4 regions of the Pantoea sp. PvP021 genome follow, and region 1 is predicted to be linked to each of the others. Evidence: riboswitches for the same ligand, from Rfam matches in the RefSeq annotation. Region 1 holds a riboswitch; each other region holds the start of a gene.

Region 1 (5,686 bases):
GCCATCAGGCAGCAAAAGAGAATGATATGACGACGATCGCCGACGCTGTCAGAACGCTTTGCCACCAGCATGCTCACCACGATACCGGCCACCGCATTGATGGTGAAAAACAGTCCGACCCAGAAGGGCCGCGCCTGCACCTCGCGCGTCAGAAACAGGCTGAGCGTCGGCGCCTGCAGTGCGCCCGCGATGCCCAGCATGAACGAGGCGACCATAAAAGCGAGGTAAACCGGATTGATGCGGCGCTGCCGCGTTAACAGCGATTTCATACCGAAATCCCTTACAGAACAAACAGAGGGGAAAAAGAAGGGTAGACGATACCGCGCAACATGAAAAAAGCCAGCAGAGATCATCTGCTGGCGGTGTAAATGCACCCTACTCAGAAAAGCACTCCGCTGAACAGCGAAGTCAGGGTCGAACGCCATTCAGTGCTGAATGCCTCCCGCTCTTCCCATAACGTAAAGTTTGCTCTTAAAATAGGGCAAGAAAAACAGAGCGCTTTTCATCGGGAGTTCCTCTTTTATGTCCTCATCACGTCTGAAGCAGCAGTTCATTCGCCTGTGGCAGAGCTGTCAGGGGCAAACGCAGGAGATTACCCTTAGCGAACTGGCTGACCTGCTGCACTGCTCGCGCCGCCATATGCGCAATCTGCTCAACCGGATGCAGGCCGCGGGCTGGCTAATCTGGCAGGCGGAAGCCGGACGCGGCAAGCGTTCACAGCTTACCTTCTGCTATACCGGACTGGCTTTGCAGCAGCAACGTGCCGAGGATTTGCTGGAGCAGGATCGCATCGATCAGCTGGTCCAGCTGGTGGGCGATAAAAATCAGGTACGGCAGATGATCGCCGCGCATCTGGGCCGCAGTTTCCGTCAGGGCAAGCATATCCTGCGGGTGCTCTACTATCGTCCGCTGCTCAATCTGCTGCCCGGTTCGCCGCTGCGGCGCTCCGAAACCCACATTGCGCGACAGATTTTCAACGGCCTGACGCGGATAAATGAGGAAAACGGGGAAATCGAGCCCGATATTGCGCACCACTGGCAGCAGACTTCCCCGCTTCACTGGCGCTTCTTTCTGCGTCCGGCGATTCGCTTTCATCACGGCAGAGAACTGGAGATGGAGGATGTGCTGGCCACGCTTGAGCGTCAGCGCCCTCATCCGCTCTTTTCCCATATCGAGCAGATCGACTCGCCCGCGCCCTGGACGCTGGATATCCGCTTAAGCCAGCCCGATGAAGGGTTGCCCTGGCTGCTGGGCAGCGTCAGTGCGATGATCCTGCCGCGCGAATGGCCGACGCTGCACGATTTTGCCCGCCAGCCCGTTGGCACCGGTCCTTACCGGGTGATCCGCAATCAGGAGAGTCAGCTGAAGATCGAAGCGTTTGATGACTATTTTGGTTTTCGCGCCCTGATTGATGATGTCTCTATCTGGGTACTGCCCGACATCAGCGATGAGCTGGTCTATGCCGGTGTCCGCCTGCAGGGCGACGGAGCCGATGAGGTTCAGGAGGAGAGCCGTCTTGAAGAGGGCTGCTACTATCTGCTGTTCGACCAGCGTTCAGAACAGGGACGCAACGAGGCGGTCCGGCGCTGGGTCAGCTACCTGTTTAATCCTATCGCCCTGCTCAATCACGCCGGTGTCGGCTACCAGCGCTACTGGTTTCCGGCGTATGGCCTGCTGCCGCGCTGGCATCACCGGCGCGACCTGACGCCAGTGGAAAAACCGCCCGGCTTAACCCACCTGACGCTGACCTGGTACAGCCAGCACGTGGAGCATGAAGGCATCGCTAACGCGCTGCGTCCGCTGCTGGCAGAGCATGGCGTCACGCTGGAGACCCGCGAGATCAGCTACGAAAGCTGGTATCAGGGCGAAGCGGAAAGTGATATCTGGCTTGGCAGCGTGAACTTTACCCTGCCGCTGAATTACTCTCTGTTTGCGCAGCTTTATGAGATCCCGTTGCTGCATCACTGTCTGCCGATCGACTGGCACAGCGATGCGGCCCGCTGGCGCGAGAAAACGCTGCCGCTGGCCGAATGGAGTAAACAGTTAGTCGAAGAAGCGGGTCTTCATCCGCTGTTTCACCACTGGCTGCTGCTTGAAGGTCAGCGCAGCATGCGCGGCGTTCGGATGAATACGCTGGGCTGGTTTGATTTTAAATCCGCCTGGTTCGCGCCACCCGCGCTGTGAGGCTTTCGCCCCGGCGCTGAAATGACTAGAATGTGACGTTCTCAACGGGGTGCCGCCTGTCACCAGCAAGCAGCTGAGAGATACCCGTCGAACCTGATTCGGTTAATACCGACGTAGGGATTTGGGAGGCCTCTGTGCTCAGATCCTTTGCGACTCATCCCCTATTCTCCTGAAGGAGCGCAAAGTGTTAAACAAAGTTCTGCCGGTGCTGCTGTTACTCTCCGCCCCCGTTCTGGCGGCTAAGCCGGTTCTCACGGTCTACACCTACGACTCCTTCTCCGCTGACTGGGGCCCTGGCCCGGCGGTTAAAAAAGCCTTCGAGGCGCAGTGCAACTGCGAGCTGAAATTCGTCACGCTGGAAGATGGCGTGTCGCTGCTGAACCGCGTGCGCATGGAAGGGAAAAACAGCAAAGCCGATCTGGTACTGGGGCTGGATAACAATCTGGTACAGGCGGCGCAGAAAACCGGTCTGTTTGCCGAAAGTCAGGTCGATTCCTCGACATTAAAACTGCCCGGCGGCTGGCACAACACCACTTTCGTGCCGTTTGATTATGGCTACTTCGCGTTTGTCTATGACAAAACCCGGCTGAAGAATCCGCCAAAAAGCCTGAAAGAGCTGGTCGACAGCCCGGAGAAGTGGCGGGTGATCTACGAAGATCCCCGTACCAGCACCCCCGGCTTAGGTCTGCTGTTGTGGATGCAGAAAGTCTATGGCGATCAGGCACCGCAGGCGTGGCAAAAGCTGGCGCAGAAAACCGTGACGGTGACCAAAGGCTGGAGTGAAGCCTATGGCCTGTTCCTCAAGGGCGAAGGCGATCTGGTGCTGAGCTACACCACCTCACCGGCTTACCACATCATCGAAGAGAAAAAAGAGAACTATGCCGCCGCGCCGTTTGCAGAGGGCCACTATCTGCAGGTTGAAGTTGCCGCGCAGTTAGCCAGCAGCAAACAGCCGGCGCTGGCACAGCAATTCATGAAGTTTATGGTGTCACCCGACTTCCAGCGCACTATCCCGACCGGTAACTGGATGTACCCGGTAATCGACACGCCGCTGCCTGCCGGTTTTAGCGCGCTCACTGTGCCCGCCACCGCCCTGCAGTTCTCGCCGGAAGAGGTTGCCAGCCAGCGTTCAGGCTGGATCAGCCAGTGGCAACGCGCCGTCAGCCGCTGATGCCGCGCTGGCTTATCCCCGGTTCGCTCGCCACGCTGCTGTTAATCAGCGTGGCGCTGCTGGCCTTCGGTGCACTCTGGAGCGCCGCGCCAGAGAATGACTGGCGCAGCGTGCTGCAGGATGATTACCTGCATCACGTTATCGCCTTCTCTTTTGGTCAGGCGCTGCTCTCCGCGCTGTTGTCGCTGCTGCCGGCGATACCGCTGGCGCGCGCGCTCTATCGACGCCGTTTCCCTGGCCGTCAGCTGCTGCTGCGTCTGTGCGCCATGACCCTGGTACTGCCGGTGCTGGTGGCGGTATTTGGTCTGCTCACCGTCTATGGTCGTGTCGGCTGGCTGGCGCAGCTGTGCCAGCTGGCAGGGATTGATTACCACTTCTCTCCCTACGGTCTGTCGGGCATTTTGCTGGCGCACGTCTTCTTTAACCTGCCGCTGGCGACCCGCCTGATGCTGCAGGCGCTGGAGAGCATTCCGGCGGAACAGCGTCAGCTGGCGGCACAGCTCGACCTGCGCGGCTGGCACCATTTTCGTCTGCTGGAGTGGCCATGGCTGCGGCGTCAGCTGCTGCCGACCGGCGCGCTGATCTTCATGCTCTGTTTCGCCAGCTTTGCTACCGTGCTCTCACTGGGCGGCGGCCCGCAGGCGACGACCATCGAGCTGGCGATTTTCCAGGCGCTGAGTTATGACTACGATCCGGGGCGCGCTGCACTGCTGGCGCTGATCCAACTTGGCTGCTGCGTGACGCTGGTGCTGCTCAGCCAGCGCTTCAGCAAAGCGATTCCCGCCGGAACCAGCCAGCTGAATGGCTGGCGCGATCCGCAGGATTCGCGCGGGGCGCAGCTGGTTGATGCGCTGCTGATCCTGCTGGCGCTGATCCTGCTGCTGCCCCCGCTGGCGGCGGTCATCATCGATGGTCTGCACGGCGGACTGCGCGGCGCGCTGGCGCAGCCTGCACTCTGGCAGGCGACGTTTACCTCACTGCGCATCGCCACCGGCGCCGGTCTGCTCTGTGTGGTGCTGACCATGATGCTGCTGTGGAGCAGCCGCGAGCTGCGCCTGCGTCAGCGCCCGGCGGCGGCAACCCTTATCGACACCAGCGGCATGCTGATTCTGGCGATGCCAGGCATCGTGCTCGCCACCGGCTTTTTCCTGTTGTTTAACGCCACCATTGGTCTGCCGGCGTCGGCGGACGGGCTGGTGATCTTCACCAATGCGCTGATCGCCATTCCCTATGCGCTGAAAGTGCTGGAGAACCCGATGCGTGACGTCGCGGAGCGTTACGGCAGACTCTGTGATTCGCTGGATATCCACGGCTGGAACCGGCTGCGGCTGATTGAACTGCGGGCGCTGAAACGTCCGCTGGCCCAGGCGCTGGCCTTTGCCTGCGTGCTGTCGATCGGTGATTTTGGCGTGGTGGCGCTGTTTGGTACTGCCGATTTCCGCACCCTGCCGTTCTACCTTTATCAACAGATCGGTGCCTATCGCGGTGCTGACGGTGCAGTGACCGCGCTGCTGCTGCTGCTGCTCTGTTTGTTGCTGTTCACCCTGATGGAAAAATTACCAGGCCGCCATGCTGACACTGAATAACCTCACGTACCTTTATCAGCATCTGCCGATGCGCTTTAGTCTCAAAGCCACCCGCGGCGAGCGCATCGCGATCCTCGGCCCCAGCGGGGCCGGTAAAAGCACCCTGCTGAGCCTGATTGCCGGTTTCCTGCCGGTGAAACAGGGCACCCTGATGATTGACGGCCAGGAGCACACCCACAGCGTGCCGGCCAGACGGCCGGTTTCGATGCTGTTTCAGGAGAACAACCTGTTTCCGCACCTCAGCGTGCAGCAGAACATGGCGCTGGGATTGCACCCCGGACTGAAGCTGAGCGCCGGGCAGCGCCAGCAGCTTGCAGCGCTGGCCGATCAGGTGGGATTAGGCGATCTGCTGACGCGCCTGCCGGGCGAGCTGTCAGGCGGACAGCGACAGCGCGTGGCGCTGGCACGCTGTCTGCTACGTGACCGTCCGGTGCTGCTGCTGGATGAGCCTTTTTCTGCGCTGGATCCCGCGCTGCGCGGAGAGATGCTGCAACTGGTGCGTTCGGTGTGTGAAGCGCGCAGCATCACGCTGCTGATGGTGTCGCACAGTCTGGAAGATGCCCAGCAGATTGCGCCGCGCAGCGTGGTGATTGTGGATGGCCGGGTTTACTGGGATGGCGAGACCCGACAGTTACTGTCGGGCGACACGCGGGAGGCCGACGTGCTCGGCATCCCGCGTCGTTAAGCGATTCAGGCGAAGAAAACCTGCCACAGCAGATGACGGAAAATGGGCATCATCGGATGG
Region 2 (5,686 bases), on a different contig from region 1:
CAACCAAACCAGCCAATCATGGCAGCACCGATACCGGAGGTGAAATGGTCATAGCCGGGCGCGATGTCGGTGGTCAGCGGGCCAAGGGTGTAGAAGGGGGCTTCATCGCACAGGTCGAGCTGTTCGGTCATGTTGCGGCGGATCATATGCATCGGGACGTGCCCCGGGCCTTCAATCATGACCTGAACGTCATATTCCCAGGCAATACGGGTCAGTTCGCCCAGGGTACGCAGTTCGGCAAACTGCGCCTCATCGTTGGCATCCTGAATGGAACCCGGACGAAGGCCATCGCCCAGCGACAGGGAGACATCATAGGCGGCGCAGATTTCACAAATCTCCCGGAAGTGCTGATACAGGAAGCTCTCCTGATGATGCGACAGGCACCATTTCGCCATGATAGATCCACCCCGCGATACAATTCCGGTCAGACGTTTCGCCGTCATCGGGACATAACGCAGCAGCACGCCAGCGTGGATAGTGAAGTAATCGACACCCTGTTCCGCCTGCTCAAGCAGCGTATCGCGGAATATTTCCCAGTTCAGGGCCTCGGCCACGCCATTCACTTTTTCCAGCGCCTGATAAATCGGCACTGTACCGATTGGCACCGGGCTGTTTCGCAAAATCCATTCGCGCGTTTCATGAATATAACGACCGGTAGAGAGATCCATCACCGTATCGGCACCCCAGCGAGTCGACCAGACCAGTTTTTCCACCTCTTCCTCAATAGAAGAGGTCACCGCCGAGTTACCGATGTTGGCATTGACCTTAACCAGAAAGTTGCGGCCAATGATCATCGGCTCCGATTCAGGGTGATTGATATTGGCAGGGATAATGGCGCGTCCGGCAGCGACCTCCTGACGTACAAACTCGGGCGTGATACTGGCTGGCAGATGCGCGCCAAAACTGTGGCCGGGATGCTGTTGCAGCAATACCTCACTGCGGATTCGCTCACGGCCCATGTTTTCCCGCAGTGCGATAAATTCCATCTCCGGGGTGATGATCCCCTGGCGGGCATAGTGCAATTGCGTGACGCAGCAGCCTGCGCGGGCACGGCGCGGTGTCGGCAGTTGATCGAAACGCAGATGATCCAGCCCCTCGTCAGCCAGCCGCTGCTGGGTATAGCCTGAGCTGTTCTGTTCGAGAAGTTCGCTGTCGTCGCGTTCAGCAATCCAGCGGGCGCGCAGCTTTTCCAGGCCCCGATGAACATCGATCTGTGCCGCGGGATCGCCATAGGCACCCGCCGTGTCATAGACCGGTACCGCTTCGTTCTGCTCATAGAGAGGCTGTTCTTTGCTGCCGCCGATGTGAGTCGGGCTTAGCACGATTTCACGCATGGGAACGCGAATATCCTCGCGGCTGCCGGTAATCCAGATGCGGCGGGACTGGGGAAATGCACTGCCGCTTTGCAGGGAATCAATAAATTCCTGCGCCTGGGCACGCTGTTCACGACGGGTTGTTTTTTGGTCAGACATAGCAATCATCCTGTTAAGGGGGAACGATGCTTGTCCGGAGTTCGGAAGGAGTAACCGTATAGACAGCGTTAGCATGCTGGCATACAGAGAATATTTACTCTTGTTCCCTTCGCAGGTTCTAACCTGATCAGGTTCCGCGGATCCCGAATTAACGGTCTCAGCCCAACTGGGCACTCCGACAAGAAGCTGTTTTTACGCTGGTGTCTGATAACAGAGCCAGATGTAAAAACCTTATATTTCAAAGCAAAAATCAAAAAGGTTCTTTGGAGCACTCTCCTCAGAACCTGTTCAGCATAAAAGGGCTACGGGATAATCTCAACCCCTTTGCCGGAGATGATGATTAAGCCGGACGCGCGATATGGCTGTCATTGGCAACCGGCGGGGGGACAAGCTGGTTATCCCATGCCAGCTGGATCAGCTTATCTTCCAGCGTAAAGCGTGCTTCCAGCACTTCACCCACTTCGGAGAGTGCCTGCTGGAAGGTCATGCAGTTCTCGTCGTCGATTGCCTGCTGCAGGTGGCCGTCATACAGCTGCATCAGACGCTCAGTATTGGCTTCCAGCGGTGGATAGATCTGTGCGGCGGCAATCATCGGGCTGTCGCCACTCATTTCACTGATCACGCGTTCATAGATACTGAAGTGACCCGCAGAAAGATAATCGACCAGACCGTGACAGAAGTTGTCCAGAGCCTGCTCATCAAGACGCGTCAGCGCCTCTTTATTTGGTTTAAGTCCGACCAGGTGATAATAGGTCACCAGTAGCTGACGACGGGCTTCAAGCCACGAATCGACCAGTTCATTACTGCCACCTACGCGTTCAGCCAGGACGTCTAACTGGTTAAGCATATCTAACTCCATGTGAGTTATAGTTGTTTATCTACACACTTAACATCAGGGCTTCAGCGTGCGAGTTGACGCTAAGGATGACGAAATAAATGCAATGCGAAATCTCAAGCGTAGACGCTGGATGGTGGATTGTCAGCCATGAACAGAAACTTTGGTTGCCACAAGGTGATTTACCCCACGGAAACGCCGAAAAATTTGGTTTGACCGGCAGTAAAGCCCGGACCATCGGTGAGTGGCAGGGCGAAAAAGTCTGGCTGATTTGTGAGCCGCGTTCTGCCGATATGTTCTCAGTACGACAGCTGATCGATCAGGATGTGGCGCTGTTTCAGCTGGTGGGTCGCGGTGTGCAACTGGCGGAATTCTACCGTTCTCATCGCTGGTGCGGCTATTGCGGCCATGAAATGCACCAAAGCAAACATGAATTTGCCTGTCTCTGCAGCCATTGCCGCGAGCGTTACTATCCGCAGATCGCACCCTGCATCATTGTGGCTATCCGTCGCGGTGATGAAATCCTGCTGGCGAATCATGCCCGCCATCGCAACAAGGTCTACACCGTGCTGGCGGGTTTTGTGGAGGTGGGCGAGACGCTGGAGCAGGCCGTTGCCCGCGAAGTGATGGAAGAGAGCAATATCCGCGTCAAAAACGTCCGTTACGTTACCTCCCAGCCGTGGCCCTTCCCGCAATCGCTGATGACAGCCTTTATGGCGGAGTATGACAGCGGCGATCTGCAGCACGATGGTAAAGAGCTGCTGGATGCGGCCTGGTTCCGTTTTGATGAGCTGCCGTTGCTGCCACCGCCAGGCACCGTGGCGCGCCGCCTGATTGAAGATACCGTCGCTCTGTGCCGCGCCGAAGTGTGAAAGTGCTACACTACACGCCTGTTATTGAGAGAGTGTTGAGATGAGTGAACTGAAGAACGATCGTTATTTGCGTGCCCTGTTACGTCAGCCGGTTGATGTCACGCCGGTCTGGATGATGCGACAAGCCGGGCGCTATTTGCCGGAGTACAAAGCGACACGCGCCCAGGCGGGTGACTTTATGTCGCTGTGTAAAAACGCCGAGCTGGCCTGTGAAGTCACCCTGCAGCCGCTGCGCCGTTATCCGCTGGATGCCGCCATCCTCTTCAGTGACATCCTGACCATTCCGGATGCGATGGGACTGGGTCTCTACTTTGAAACCGGCGAAGGCCCGCGTTTCTCAAACCCTGTGACCTGTCGCGCTGACGTTGAGCGTTTACCGGTGCCCGATCCCGAAATGGAGCTGGGCTATGTGATGAATGCTGTCCGTACCATCCGTAAGAACCTGAACGGCGACCTGCCGCTGATTGGCTTCTCTGGCAGTCCGTGGACGCTGGCCACCTATATGGTGGAAGGCGGGAGCAGCAAGGCGTTTACCAAAATTAAGAAGATGATGTATGCCGATCCCGCTACGCTCCACGCGATGCTGGATAAGCTGGCCGACAGCGTCATCCTCTATCTCAATGCTCAGATCCGCGCCGGTGCGCAGTCCGTTATGGTGTTTGATACCTGGGGTGGCGTGCTGACCGGTCGTGATTACCGCGAATTCTCACTCCATTACATGCACAAAATTGTCGATGGCCTGCTGCGTGAAAACGACGGTCGCCGCGTGCCGGTGACGCTCTTCACCAAAGGCGGCGGACAGTGGCTGGAAGCGATGGCCGCCACCGGTTGTGACGCGCTGGGTCTCGACTGGACCACCGATATTGATGACGCACGCCGTCGCGTGGGCGACAAAGTCGCCCTGCAGGGCAACATGGATCCTTCTATGCTCTATGCGGCACCTGAGCGTATCGAACAGGAAGTGGCTGGGATCCTGGAGCGCTTTGGCTCGGGCACCGGGCATGTCTTTAATCTGGGTCATGGTATTCATCTGGATGTGCCACCGGAAAATGCGGGCGTCTTTGTTGAGGCGGTACACCGTTTATCACGTCCCTGGCATCAGGAGTAATCATGGATATTGCCGCACTTCGCGCTGAGCAGTTACAACGCGCCGCTGATGTGGTGCGAGAAGATGACTTTGATGTGCTGCCACCCCGCTTTATCGGCGGGGCAGACGTTGGATTTGAGCAGGAAGGCACTATCACCCGGGCGGCGATGGTGATACTGGAGTATCCCTCCTTAAAGCTGGTGGAGCATCGCATCGCACGCGTTGAGACCACCATGCCTTACATTCCGGGCTTTCTCTCATTCCGTGAATATCCAGCGCTGATGGCCGCCTGGCAGATGCTGGAGCAAAAGCCGGACCTGCTGTTTGTGGATGGACACGGTATTTCGCATCCACGACGACTTGGCGTTGCGTCACATTTTGGTCTGCTGGTCGATGTGCCCACCATTGGTGTCGCGAAAAGTCGCCTGTGTGGCCGTTTTGCCGATCTGGATGCGCAGCCTGGCAGTCGCCAGCCACTGATCGACAAAGGTGAGCAGATAGGCTGGGTATGGCGCAGCAAGCTCCGTTGTAATCCGCTGTTTGTCGCCACCGGTCATCGTGTCAGCCTGGATACCGCGTTGCAGTGGGTCGAAAACTGTACGCGTGGTTACCGCCTGCCGGAACCGACCCGCTGGGCCGACGCGGTTGCCTCGAACCGAACCGCTTTCCAGCGCTGGCAAAACGCGCTTTAACACTGTTTGTGCTGCGGTTTTGCAGTTACACTGCGGCCAGCGAAACGAATAAGAGCCACCTTTATGTTACAAAATCCCGTTCATCTGCGTCTGGCGAAGCTGGAAAGCTGGCAGCACCTTACTTTTATGGCCTGCCTGTGCGAGCGCATGTATCCCAACTATCGCGCGTTCTGCGAGCAGACTGAATTTGCCGATCCGGCACTCTATCGCCGTATTCTTGATCTGATCTGGGAAAACCTGACGGTCAAAGATGCGAAGATTAATTTCGACAGCCAGCTGGAAAAGCTCGAAGCCGCCATTCCGGATGGTGATGCGTTTGAGGTTTACGGCGTTTATCCGGCTATCGATGCCTGTGTGGCATTAAGCGAAGTCGTACATGCGCAGCTGAGCGGTGAAACTCTTGAGCATGCAATTGAAGTCAGCGAGACCTCAATTACCACTATCGCCATGCTGGAAATGACCCAGGCTGGACGCGAAATGACCGACGAAGAGCTGCGTGAAAACCCGGCTATCATCGATGAGTGGGACCTTCAGTGGGAGATTTTCCGCCTGCTGGCGGAGTGTGAAGAGCGCGACCTTGAATTGATTAAAGGTCTGCGATCTGACCTGCGTGAAGCGGGAATTAGCAACATCGGTATAAATTTCCAGCAGTAAGGCGATAAAACGTGACTTCAGGCCCGAATTAGCGCGCCTGGAGGCTTCACATTGGCCCCCTGTCTGGTCTACAT
Region 3 (5,686 bases), on a different contig from region 1:
CGGTAGAAAAGAGCATGCTCGCCGCCGCCGGGCCGGTAATGACATTGAACTTCTGCGACATCAGATAGACGTTAACCCCGACTGCCATCGATCCCAGCAGCACCACCACTTTACTCTCCAGCGGCGGCAGATCGGTCAGCCACGCGATAGCCCATACCGTCATCGGTTGCAGCACCAGCTTCAGCAGGCAGATGGTATAGCTCTCTTTTAAGCCATCCCGCACCCGATAGTGTGCCAGGCTCATGCCCAGCGTCACCAGCGACAAGGGTGCAGCCAGTGAGGCCAGCATCTTTAGCGGTTCAGCGGCCAGCAGCGGCAAGGGACGTTGCAGAAAGCTCCAGGCTGTACCGCTGAGAATACCGATGATCAGCGGATTCTTCAGCACGCCGAGCAGGGTGCGCCAGAGTCCTTCCAGCGAGAAGCTGCCCTGTTTTGCCCACTCGACCGAAACGGTCAGTAAGGTCCAGAGGATCAGGCTGTTAAACACCAGCACCAGCGCCACCGGGGGCAGGGCTTCTGGCCCCAGCAGCACCGTGGCCACCGGGATCCCCAGCATCACGTTATTGGAAAAGATGCCGCCCAGCGCAAAAACCGACGCCGCTACGCCATCCAGATTAAACAGCCTTGTTGCCAGCAGTCGTCCCACGATAAACACCAGCAGGCAACTGCCGAAAAAGGCCAGCAACAGGCGCGCATCCACCGGCGGACTTTGCGAGAAGGTGCTCATCACCCGAAACAGCATGCAGGGCAGAGCAACGTTAAACACAAAGCGGTTCATCCCTTCACTGATGCTGGCGGGCCATTTCCCGAGGCGCGTCAGGCAGTACCCCAGCAGGATCAGGATAAACAGCGGGGCTGACAGGTAAATTTGATGGCTTAAGCTTTCAAACAGCAGTGGCATAGAGAGAGTCTGGTCAGACGATGATTAGTTACCAGACTAACAAATTGCTAACTAACTGTTAACCTGAACTGTGTCCGGAATGACCGTTGCCGGGACGCTAACCTAACCAGCGGCGCGCCTGCCGATCGCTGATGTCGCGATAATAGATCCGGTGAATAATTTCGCCACAGCCTGTGCAACGGGCGGAGATATAGGTGGAGAGGTACTGTCTGCCATTGGGTGCCACGGCACCCCTGCGTTCAATATTAATATCCTGCCATCGATGGCGGTGTGGAATAAGCGCTAAAAATCGCATCATACATCCTGAATAGTATGAAGTTCCGCTTCAGGAGTTTTCTGACTCCATGAAATAAAGTGTTTTTTACGATGATGCTGCAAGCAGGTTAATTATTATGGGATAACCAGAGTCACTGCGGGAAATATTACCTATCCGGGTAATAAGCGGGGCTACCTATAAAGAGGTATCTCGTTAACCCGCAGCATTAAGCCTTTTTTTGCACCCTCAGGCGTTGATCGGGATCATGTGAATTGTTTCAGCTCTGATTATTTCCCAGGCGGGAGTCGCTTGCTTTCGCTGCGCGGCTTGCCTATGCTGCAAGCCGTAATACGACTCGGGGTGCCGCTTTCCACACGGAAAGGGCTGAGAAAAACCCGCTGACCTGAACTGGATAATGCCAGCGTAGGGAAGTCTGATGCCTGACCGCATTCGCCTTCTTGTTCGCCGGTTGGGAGCTACGATGACACATCAATCTCAACACCTTTCTGCCGCGCACTTCGCGCCCATTCTGCACGCTTTCCGCCGCCAGTCACCGCTGGTGCACTGTATGACCAATGACGTGGTCCAGAACTTCACCGCCAACGTGTTGCTGGCTCTCCATGCCTCACCGGCGATGGTGATCGATGCCGCTGAGGCCGCCCAGTTCAGTAGCATGGCCGATGCACTGCTGATTAACGTGGGCACCTTAACCCGTGAGCGCCAGCAGGCGATGCAGGCTGCCGTCACCGCGGCTAATCAGGCGGGCACGCCCTGGACACTCGATCCGGTTGCCGTCGGCGCGCTGACGCTGCGCAGTGACTTCTGCCAGCAGTTGTTAAACCAGCAACCGGCGGTGATTCGGGGGAATGCGTCAGAGATTCTGGCGCTGGCACAACAGGCCAGCGGCGGGCGCGGTGTCGACACGCTGCATCAGGCGGATGCAGCACTCGATGCGGCCCAACAGCTCGCGGAAACCTGGAGCACGCTGGTGGTCGTCACCGGTGAAGTGGACTACGCCACCGATGGTCAGCGACTCCTTGCTGTACACGGTGGAAACCCCTTAATGACACGGGTAGTCGGGACCGGCTGCGCCCTCTCGGCAGTGGTGGCGGGTTTCAGCTCTCTGCCTGGCGATCGGCTGATGAATGTCGCGGCCGCCTGTCAGGTGATGGCGCTGGCGGGTGAAAAGGCAGCGGCGCAGGCTGCCGGCCCCGGCAGCTTTGCCACGGCGTTTATTGATGCACTCTGGACGCTGGAGGGTAATCATGAAGCGTATTAACGCTCTGACGATTGCGGGTACCGATCCCAGCGGCGGCGCAGGGATTCAGGCCGATCTCAAGACCTTCTCCGCTCTGGGAGCCTATGGCACCAGCGTCATCACCGCGCTGGTGGCACAGAACACCTGCGGCGTGCAGTCGGTTTATCGCATTACGCCTGACTTTGTGGCCGCCCAGCTCGATTCGGTGCTCAGTGATGTGCGCATCGACAGCGCAAAAATTGGCATGCTGTCAGAAACGGCTATCGTGGAGCAGGTTGCGGCCCGGCTGAGCAATGCGGCAATCCCGTTTATCGTGCTGGACACGGTCATGGTTGCGAAAAGTGGTGATGCGCTGCTCTCGCCAGACGCCGTAGCCAGTGTACGAGAGCTGTTATTGCCGCAGGTCTCGCTGATCACGCCTAATCTGCCGGAAGCGGCGGCGTTGCTGGACTGCGCCATTGCGGCAGATGAAGAGGAGATGCGCGAGCAGGGACGGGCATTGCTGGCACTGGGCTGTCAGGCCGTGCTGATGAAGGGCGGTCACCTTGCGGCGGCGGAGAGCCCGGACTGGCTGATCACGCACTCAGCAGAGCAGCGATTCAGTACGCCGCGCGTGAATACCCGTCATACGCACGGCACAGGCTGTACGCTGTCGGCAGCCTTAGCCGCGTTGCGACCACGTCATGCTGACTGGGCAGAGACGATTGGGGAAGCCAAAAACTGGTTACAGCAGGCGCTGCTGCAGGCGGATTCGCTGGAGGTCGGGAAGGGTATCGGGCCGGTTCACCATTTTCATCAATGGTGGTAATGACGAAGGCCCGCATCGACCTGGTAATCAGGTGGTGCGGGCGGTTTCAGGTTCAGGGTGCTTCAAACCAGGCGCTGTTACGCTCGGCAATCGGGGTGATAGAGAAGATCATCTCCTGCAGATGACGACGCATTGCCGCTTCGGCTGCATCGGCGTCATGACGCTTCAGCGCCGCAAAAATCTCTTCATGCTGCTCAATCAGCTTGTCCGGTGGAGAGACTTCACTCAGCGTCAGAAACCGCACCCGGTCCATGGCCGCTTTGATGTTCTCCACCGTTTCCCAGGCCAGCTTACAGTCAATGCTTTCAGCAATCAGGCGATGAAACTCATCGTCCAGAGTGAGAAAAGCCTGGCTGTCATGCCGCTCAGCGGCCATGCGCTGCAGCTGCAGGTTATGCTCCAGCGCCATCAGAGCCGGATCATCAATCTCCAGTGCCGCACGGCGAACCACCGACACCTCAACGGCCTCCCGGATAAAGCGGCCATCCGCCACCCGCTTAGCGGAGATTTTGCGCACGAAAGTGCCACGCTGCGGCAATACCTGTACCAGTCCGGCTTCGGCCAGCTTGATGAACGCTTCGCGCACCGGCTGGCGTGAGACGTTGAAGCGCGCGGATACCTCTTTTTCCGAGAGCAGCGAGCCCGGCTGAATTGCGCAGGTGACGATATCTTTGCGCAGATACCGGTAAATCTGCTGATTTACCGGTTCGCTGGTAGTAATGGTATAGGCGATCGACATGCAGCAATATCCATATTACGGCTGGCAGGGGCCAGCGCGATGGGAAAGTGTCAGTCTAATCAGCGCGCTGCGTCTGCGCCAGCGCTTTGTCACCGGCTGTTATGCCTGGCTGATACACTGCTGCACCGTCGCCCGCGCGCCCTGAGTCGTCAGTTGCTGGTAATACGTCGTCAGTCGGGCCACCAGATCGGCGTTCTGCGCTAAATCTTCGCCAAAGATGTCGCGCAGACCCAATAGCGCACGGACACGCGCTTCGCCTTCTTCGCTACCGGCAACCGTCTCTGCCAGCGTGGCTTTCAGCGGATCGCGGATCTCAATCGGTTGACCCTGTTCATCGACGCCGCCGACATAGCGCATCCAGCCCGCCACGCCCAGCAGCAGCAGGTCGCAGCGGCTACCGCGCTGCAGATGCCAGCGCAGACTGTCGAGCATGCGTTGTGGCAATTTTTGCGATCCGTCAGTGGCGATTTGATATGTGCGATGTTTAATGGCACGGTTTTCGTAACGGGCGATCAGCGAATCGGCATAGGCGTTGAGATCCACGCCCTGGGTACGCAGCGTCGGCGCCTGCTCATCAATCATCAGTGAACGGGCGGCGGCGCGGAAATGGGGATCGGCCACGCAGTCACTGATGTACTCATAACCGGCCAGAAAGCCGAGATAGGCCAGGAAAGAGTGGCTGCCATTCAGCATGCGCAGTTTCATCTCTTCATAGGGCAGAACGTCACTGACCAGTTCTGCGCCCGCTTTTTCCCACGCCGGACGGCCATTGACGAAGTTATCTTCAATCACCCACTGAAAGAAGGGCTCCGCTTCAACCGCAACCGGGTCATCGGAACCCAGACGCGCGCCTAGTGCCGCAAACGCTGCATCGGTCATGGCCGGAACGATACGATCCACCATGGTGGAGGGGAAGGTAATGTGTTGCTGAATATAGTCTGCCAGGGCCGGATCCTGATGCTGTGCCAGTTGCACAACAACGTTGCGGGTCACGTGACCATTTTCCGGCATGTTGTCACAGGACATCACGCTAAAGGCGGGTAAGCCCTGATCCCGTCGGCGGCGAATCGCGGCCAGAATCAGACCGGGCAGCGAACGCGGCGAATGCGGATTCTGCAGGTCATGCACGATGTCAGGGTGATCGGGATTTAAATTGCCACTGGCAGGCTGGTGGCAATAGCCTTTCTCGGTGACGGTCATGGAGACAATGGCTACCTCAGGCTGGCTCATGGCATTGATCACCGCCTCAATACCGTCACTTTTGCCGTGCAGTGCCTGAGTAATGACGCCAATCACCCGGGTATGCAATGAATCATCGGCCATCTCGGTGAGAGTATAAAGCAGCTGCTGCTCTCGCAGGGCCTCAATCAACGCGCCGCTGTTGAGGTTCACTTCACAATAACCCCAGTCGCTGCCCTGTTCAGCCAGCTTATCGCTGCAGAGCGCCTGATGGGCGCGGTGAAATGCACCAAAACCGATATGTACCATGCGGGTTTTTAACTGGCTGCGGTCGTAAGCGGGGCGCTTGACCTCCGCGGGCAGGCGATCAATCTGTAACATAGTCCATCCTTATGGCACACGGGGCGCAAAGCGCCCCGAAATCATACATCTGTTAACGAAACAACACTCAGACCGAAACCGGTTTATCCTGGGTTTTCGGACTGCGAATCACAAATAACACCAGGAAGGCACCCAGCGCGGCGACACAGCCCGCCAGGATAAAG
Region 4 (5,686 bases), on a different contig from region 1:
AAACCACCGATACCGCCCTGGACAAAAAGCACAGATTACACATTTACAAATTTAAATGTGTAAATATAATGTCGCCTCTTCACACATCAGAGGATTTTTTGTCATGCCGTCACTTTTTACCCCCTTGAGTCTGGGCGACCTTCAGCTTCGTAACCGCATTGTACTGCCGCCACTGACGCGTTGCCGCAGTGAACAACCGGGCAACATTCCCGGCGAGATGATGGTGGAGTACTACCGCCAGCGTTCCAGCGCGGGACTGATGATCACCGAAGGCACCCAGATTGAGCCTCGCGGGCAGGGCTATGCATGGACGCCGGGGATCCACAGCGAAGCGCAGATCGCAGGCTGGAAAAAGGTTACAGAGGCAGTACATCAGCAAGGGGCCACGATTTTCTGCCAGCTCTGGCATGTTGGCCGCGTGTCGCATAATGAACTGCAGCCGGGCAAGCAGGCACCCGTTGCCCCTTCAGCCATCGCAGCCGATAACGTCCGGGTATTTATTGAAACCGGACCCGACGCCGGCATATTGACCGCACCCAGCGAGCCACGCGCACTGACTACATCGGAAGTTAAAGAGATTGTAGAGCTTTACCGACGCGCGGCGGAGAATGCCAAAGCGGCCGGTTTCGACGGTGTGGAACTGCATTCCGCCAACGGGTATCTGATTAACCAGTTTATTTCTGAGCACACCAACTTCCGTACGGATGAATATGGCGGCTCTGCTGAGAATCGTCTGCGCTTCCTGCGAGAAGTCGTTGAGGCGGTCAGCTCGGTATTTGGCAGCCACCGCGTTGGCGTCAGATTTGCGCCTCTGTTTACCAGTACCGACGAAGAGCGCGTCTATCTCGGTCTGGTTGAAAGTGATCCACACGCGACCTACATCCGCGCAGCAGCCCTGCTGAACGAGCTGGAAGTTGGCTATCTCTCCATTGCTGAAGCCGACTGGGACAACAGCCCGGAGATGCCAGAGAGCTTCCGTGTCGCGCTGCGGGAAACATTCCGCTCTCCGATCATCTACTCGGGTCGCTACACGGCTGAAAAAGCGCAGCATGTGCTGGAAAAAGGCTGGGGCGATCTGTTTGGTTTTGGCCGCTCATTTATCGCTAATCCCGATTTGCCCGCGCGGATTAAATCAGGATATCCGCTGAATGAGGTCGATCACGCCTCCCTGTATGGCGGCACTGAGAAAGGCTATACTGACTATCCATTTTATCCATCCTGATATTCTGTGAGGCGGCATGTCCCCCGAAAATGCCCTGAAGTTACTGTCCAACCCGACCAGAGTGGCAGTGCTGAAGTGGCTTAAAAATCCTGACGAAGCGTTTGCGGGCTATACCCAGCTCTATCCCTTCGATCAGTATGGCGTCTGTGCCAGCCTCATACAGGACAAGGCGGGCTTATCACAGCCCGCCACCTCGTTATGCCTGAAAGCACTTCACAATGCGGGGCTGGTTGAAGCCAGCAAAGTCGGGAAATGGACTTACTATCGCCGCGCCGAACCGCGCATTCGTGAAATAACCGATGCGGTAACCCAATCGCTGCAGGCGCTTTAAAAGCGACGGCGTACAGGGTAATGTAGATGTCAGCGCCATCCTTCTGAGGGTGACTTCACCGAACGCATTAACTCAGGGTCAGAAAATGTTTATGTCAGTTCTGTCTTTCACAACCGTCACCACCACCGCCTCTGGCGGCGGCGTGAGCGACTCTGTGACAGGCACCTGACACAACTGATTCTCACTCCCCGCCGAACCGGACGGGGAGCTGTTCTCCGTTCTTAAAACTGAATGGAGACACGTCATGGTTACATCTGAAAGTGCACTTTTAATTATCGACATGCAGCATGGCCTTTTTAATGGTCCCGAGGCTCCCTTCGCCGCAAATTCGATCTTGTCGACCATCTCACTTCTCATTACTAAAGCTCGGGCTTCTGCCGTCCCCCTCTTTTTCGCACGCCATATCGGCCCTGATGATTCCCCTTTTAATGAGCAAAGCCCGCTGACGCGCCTGATCCCGGAATTGCAGGTTAACCCGCAGAGTGATGTCGTCTTCACCAAAAGATATCCCAGCTGTTTCAGGGATACTGGCCTGCAGCTTCAGCTGAGGCAAAAGGGCATTAAGCAACTGGTGATTGCGGGGATGAAAACGGAGTTCTGCGTTGATACTACCTGTCGGGCAGCCCCGGAGCTGGGTTTTAACGTCGTACTGATTTCCGATGCGCACACCACCGTCGATAATCCCTACCTCTCTGCGGAGAAGATTATTGCGCATCACAACCAGACGCTGGCGGGCCCCTTTGTGACGCTGGCAACCGCAACTGACTGGCATTTCGGTTCTGCCGGTTAAGTCCGATTTTCTGACCCGGTTCCATGCAGTCTGCTTGACGAAGCTGTCTGCTTAACTTACAACTAAACCCGTCAGGGGAGTCTCGCCAGAGAGACTGAGAGGCTAATAGCGCACCGCGCGGCTTAGCGACCCTTAGAACCTGACCCAGTTGATACTGGCGTAGGAAGACGGGTATCTCATCAGATACTTGCCGCAGGGGCGCATTCGCAACGTTCCTGCCTTTTCCCTCTGTATCACGGGTCTTCGTTAACGGATAACGAGGCCAAATTGAAAAATCTCATCCTGAATCTTTCTTTTCCTGTCCGGTGGACACCATGAGCCGCTGGTCGGTGCTCGGCAGCGGCGTTGCCGGGCTTTGTGTCGCCACGCTGCTGCTGGAGCGGGGAGAAACGGTCGAAGTTATTACTCAGCCTGACTGCCGTGCGGCCTCGCACTGGGCGGGCGGCATGCTCGCGCCCTGGTGTGAAGCAGAAAGCGCACCGCCACAGGTGATCGAATGGGGCCAGCACGCGGCCAGCTGGTGGGCGAAACGCGTTGATGGCGTGGAACAGCAGGGCACGCTGGTGGTTGCTCCGCCGCGTGACAGCCGCGAACTGACGCGCTTCGCCAGCATGACGCAGCAGCATCAGTGGGTCTCTCCCGGTGACATTGAACCCGCACTGGAAAACCGCTTTGCCCGCGGCCTGTTTTTCGCCGCAGAGGCGCATCTCGATCCGCGCCGCGCCTTGCAGCAACTGCGCGACAAACTGCAACAGGCTGGCGTCCCCTTTCACAGCGGTAAACCCGGCGGCAAAATCATCGACTGCCGTGGCATCCACGCCACCGATCGGCAGCCCGCCCTGCGCGCCGTGCGGGGCGAAATGGTGATCCTGCACACATCCGACGTACAACTCTCCCGTCCTGTCCGGCTGCTGCACCCGCGCTTTCCCTGCTATCTGGTGCCGCGTGCCGGGGGCCACTTCATGCTGGGAGCCACCATGGTGGAAAGCCACGACAGCAGCCCGATCAGCGCCCGGGCGATGATGGAATTGCTCAGCGCCGCTTACAGCCTGCATCCGGCGCTTGCCGAAGCGCGGATCGTGGAGAGCGGCACCGGTCTGCGTCCTGCTTACCGGCAGAACCTGCCGGAAGTCCGCTACGAAAATGGCCGTTTCTCACTTAACGGCCTGTACCGCCACGGCTTTTTGCTGGCCCCGATCATGGCTGAAAAACTTATGCTGCAACTGACTCAGGAGATAACTCATGCGCGTTGAACTGAATGGACGCACGATTGAAACCGGCGCAACGACGCTGGCGGAGCTTATGGCGGAGCAGCAGATCGATCCGCGGACCGTCGCCACCGCGCTGAACGGGGAGTTTGTACCGCGTAGCCGCTATGCCAGCCAGCAACTTGAGGCGGGCAACCAGCTCGAAATCCTGTCACCGATGCAGGGAGGTTAACCATGTTCTATCAATTTACTCCGCAATCCCGATTTCTGCTCGGCACGGCCGGTTATCCGTCACCGGACATTCTGCATCAGGCGATCAACGCGTCAGGCGCGGAGATTATTACCGTCAGCCTGCGGCGGGAAGGCAGTGAAGGCGGCGCTTTCCGCACGCTGCTGCAACAGCTCAACAAACGTATTCTGCCGAATACGGCAGGCTGCCACACGGTGAAAGAGGCGGTGACGACGGCGCAGATGGCGCGTGAACTGTTCGACACACCGTGGATCAAGCTGGAGGTGATTGGCCATGCCGACACGCTGCAGCCCGATCCTTTTGCCCTGGTTGAGGCCGCACGGATTCTCTGCGCTGACGGGTTCCAGGTGTTTCCCTACACTACGGAAGATCTGATTGTCGGCGAAAAATTGCTGGAAGCGGGCTGTGAAGTGCTGATGCCCTGGGGCGCGCCGATCGGCTCCGGCCAGGGGCTGCGTAATATCGAGGGGCTGCGCGCTATGCGTGCGTGGTTTAAAGATGTGCCGTTGATTATTGATGCGGGCATTGGCGCACCTGGCCAGGCGGCTCAGGCGATGGAGATGGGTTTTGATGGCGTGCTGCTCAACACGGCGGTGGCAAAAGCGCGCGATCCGGTGCGCATGGCCGGTGCCTTTGCTGCTGCGATCCACGGCGGACACGAAGCGTTTCAGGCGGGATTGATGGAGCAGCGCGACATGGCGTCTGCCTCTACGCCTATTTTTGGTCTGGCACAATTCAGTTAAGGAGCAGCGATGGAGCGTTATCAGCGACAGACGATGTTGCCAGAGATTGGTGAAGCGGGGCAGCAGCGGCTGAGCAGGGCAAAGGTGCTGGTGGTGGGGGCGGGCGGGCTTAGTGCGACGCTGCTGCCGTTACTGGCAGGCGCGGGTGTGGGATTTATCCGTCTTTACGATGGCGATCGGGTTGAACTGCACAACCTCCACCGGCAGACGCTGTTTGGCGTCGACGATGTGGGCCAGCAGAAAGTATTTTGCGCTCAGCGTGCGCTGGCGCAGCGCAATCCTGACTGCCACGTTGAGGCGCATCCACACGCGCTAAGCGCCAGTCAACTGCCGCAGGCGCTGGAGGGAATCGATCTGGTGGTGGATGCGGCGGATAACTTCGCTATTACTTATCAGCTCTCCGATGTCTGTTATCCGGCAGGCCTGCCGCTGATCTGCGCCTCGGTGCTGGGACGCAAAGGCTATGTTGGCGGATTCTGTGGCGGTGCGCCTGGCTATCGCGCGCTGTTCCCGCAGCTGCCCACGGCCTCGGGTAACTGCAATACGGCAGGCGTAATGGGACCGGCGGTAGCGACGCTGGGCGCAATGCAGGCACAGATGGCGCTGAGCGTATTGTTAAAACTAACGCCATCGCCGCTCGGCTGCATGATCCACTGTGACTTTGTTGACTGGCATATCAGGCAGTTTCGTTTTGATGACGCACCTGAACCTGACGCGCCCGGCACGCCCTTTATCGATCGGGCCATGCTGATGGAGGATGATTGCATAGTGGAGTTGCGCAGCCTGGAAGAGGCACCGGTCAGTGTGGCCGAGCGGGTGGTGCGAATTCTGCCGCAGCAGATAGCGGCCTGGCAACCGCCGGTCAATCAGCGTGTGGTACTGGTGTGTGCCAGTGGCATGCGCGCAGCCCAGGCGGCTGAGAACCTTGCCGCGCGGGGGATTGCGCGGCTTGCGCTGGTGGCGGCAAACACGCTGTAGCGTGCCGGTTTAGACCACCTCGACCAGCTGGAACGTCTCGAAGATCAGCTCCATTTCGCTGTGAAAATAGCCTTCACGCTCGAAGTAGCGCTGATGTTCCTGACGCCAGTGGTCGAGGCTCAGATCGCCTTCACCCTCCAGCATCGCCATCTCTGGCGTGACGC

The links. Region 1 has a riboswitch for thiamine pyrophosphate ahead of thiB (thiamine ABC transporter substrate binding subunit). Riboswitches for the same ligand answer to the same signal wherever they lie in the genome.
Region 2: it holds a riboswitch for thiamine pyrophosphate, as region 1 does, so the genes downstream of both, thiC (phosphomethylpyrimidine synthase ThiC) here and thiB (thiamine ABC transporter substrate binding subunit) in region 1, are expected to answer to the same signal.
Region 3: it holds a riboswitch for thiamine pyrophosphate, as region 1 does, so the genes downstream of both, thiM (hydroxyethylthiazole kinase) here and thiB (thiamine ABC transporter substrate binding subunit) in region 1, are expected to answer to the same signal.
Region 4: it holds a riboswitch for thiamine pyrophosphate, as region 1 does, so the genes downstream of both, ACVKSX_RS09910 (FAD-dependent oxidoreductase) here and thiB (thiamine ABC transporter substrate binding subunit) in region 1, are expected to answer to the same signal.

Annotation. Positions count from the first base shown of each region.
Region 1 is NZ_JBSRXX010000009.1:1,027-6,712, forward strand. It holds gene ACVKSX_RS19120 (MFS transporter) at 1-269, opposite strand, end outside; gene sgrR (HTH-type transcriptional regulator SgrR) at 523-2,184, shown strand; TPP riboswitch at 2,220-2,322, shown strand; gene thiB (thiamine ABC transporter substrate binding subunit) at 2,369-3,355, shown strand; gene thiP (thiamine/thiamine pyrophosphate ABC transporter permease ThiP) at 3,331-4,941, shown strand; gene thiQ (thiamine ABC transporter ATP-binding protein ThiQ) at 4,925-5,626, shown strand; gene ACVKSX_RS19145 (DedA family protein) at 5,632-5,686, opposite strand, start outside.
Region 2 is NZ_JBSRXX010000016.1:4,485-10,170, reverse strand. It holds gene thiC (phosphomethylpyrimidine synthase ThiC) at 1-1,472, opposite strand, end outside; TPP riboswitch at 1,560-1,660, opposite strand; gene ACVKSX_RS23505 (Rsd/AlgQ family anti-sigma factor) at 1,813-2,319, opposite strand; gene nudC (NAD(+) diphosphatase) at 2,409-3,179, shown strand; gene hemE (uroporphyrinogen decarboxylase) at 3,220-4,287, shown strand; gene nfi (deoxyribonuclease V) at 4,290-4,958, shown strand; gene ACVKSX_RS23485 (YjaG family protein) at 5,022-5,612, shown strand.
Region 3 is NZ_JBSRXX010000001.1:97,211-102,896, forward strand. It holds gene ACVKSX_RS00340 (AEC family transporter) at 1-901, opposite strand, end outside; gene ACVKSX_RS00345 (hypothetical protein) at 999-1,196, opposite strand; TPP riboswitch at 1,504-1,604, shown strand; gene thiM (hydroxyethylthiazole kinase) at 1,639-2,436, shown strand; gene thiD (bifunctional hydroxymethylpyrimidine kinase/phosphomethylpyrimidine kinase) at 2,423-3,223, shown strand; gene ACVKSX_RS00360 (GntR family transcriptional regulator) at 3,276-3,962, opposite strand; gene ACVKSX_RS00365 (mannitol dehydrogenase family protein) at 4,062-5,522, opposite strand; gene ACVKSX_RS00370 (MFS transporter) at 5,590-5,686, opposite strand, start outside.
Region 4 is NZ_JBSRXX010000002.1:171,547-177,232, reverse strand. It holds gene ACVKSX_RS09925 (alkene reductase) at 104-1,222, shown strand; gene ACVKSX_RS09920 (ArsR/SmtB family transcription factor) at 1,239-1,553, shown strand; gene ACVKSX_RS09915 (cysteine hydrolase family protein) at 1,798-2,343, shown strand; TPP riboswitch at 2,407-2,526, shown strand; gene ACVKSX_RS09910 (FAD-dependent oxidoreductase) at 2,658-3,596, shown strand; gene thiS (sulfur carrier protein ThiS) at 3,586-3,783, shown strand; gene ACVKSX_RS09900 (thiazole synthase) at 3,786-4,544, shown strand; gene ACVKSX_RS09895 (HesA/MoeB/ThiF family protein) at 4,554-5,522, shown strand; gene ACVKSX_RS09890 (ASCH domain-containing protein) at 5,532-5,686, opposite strand, start outside.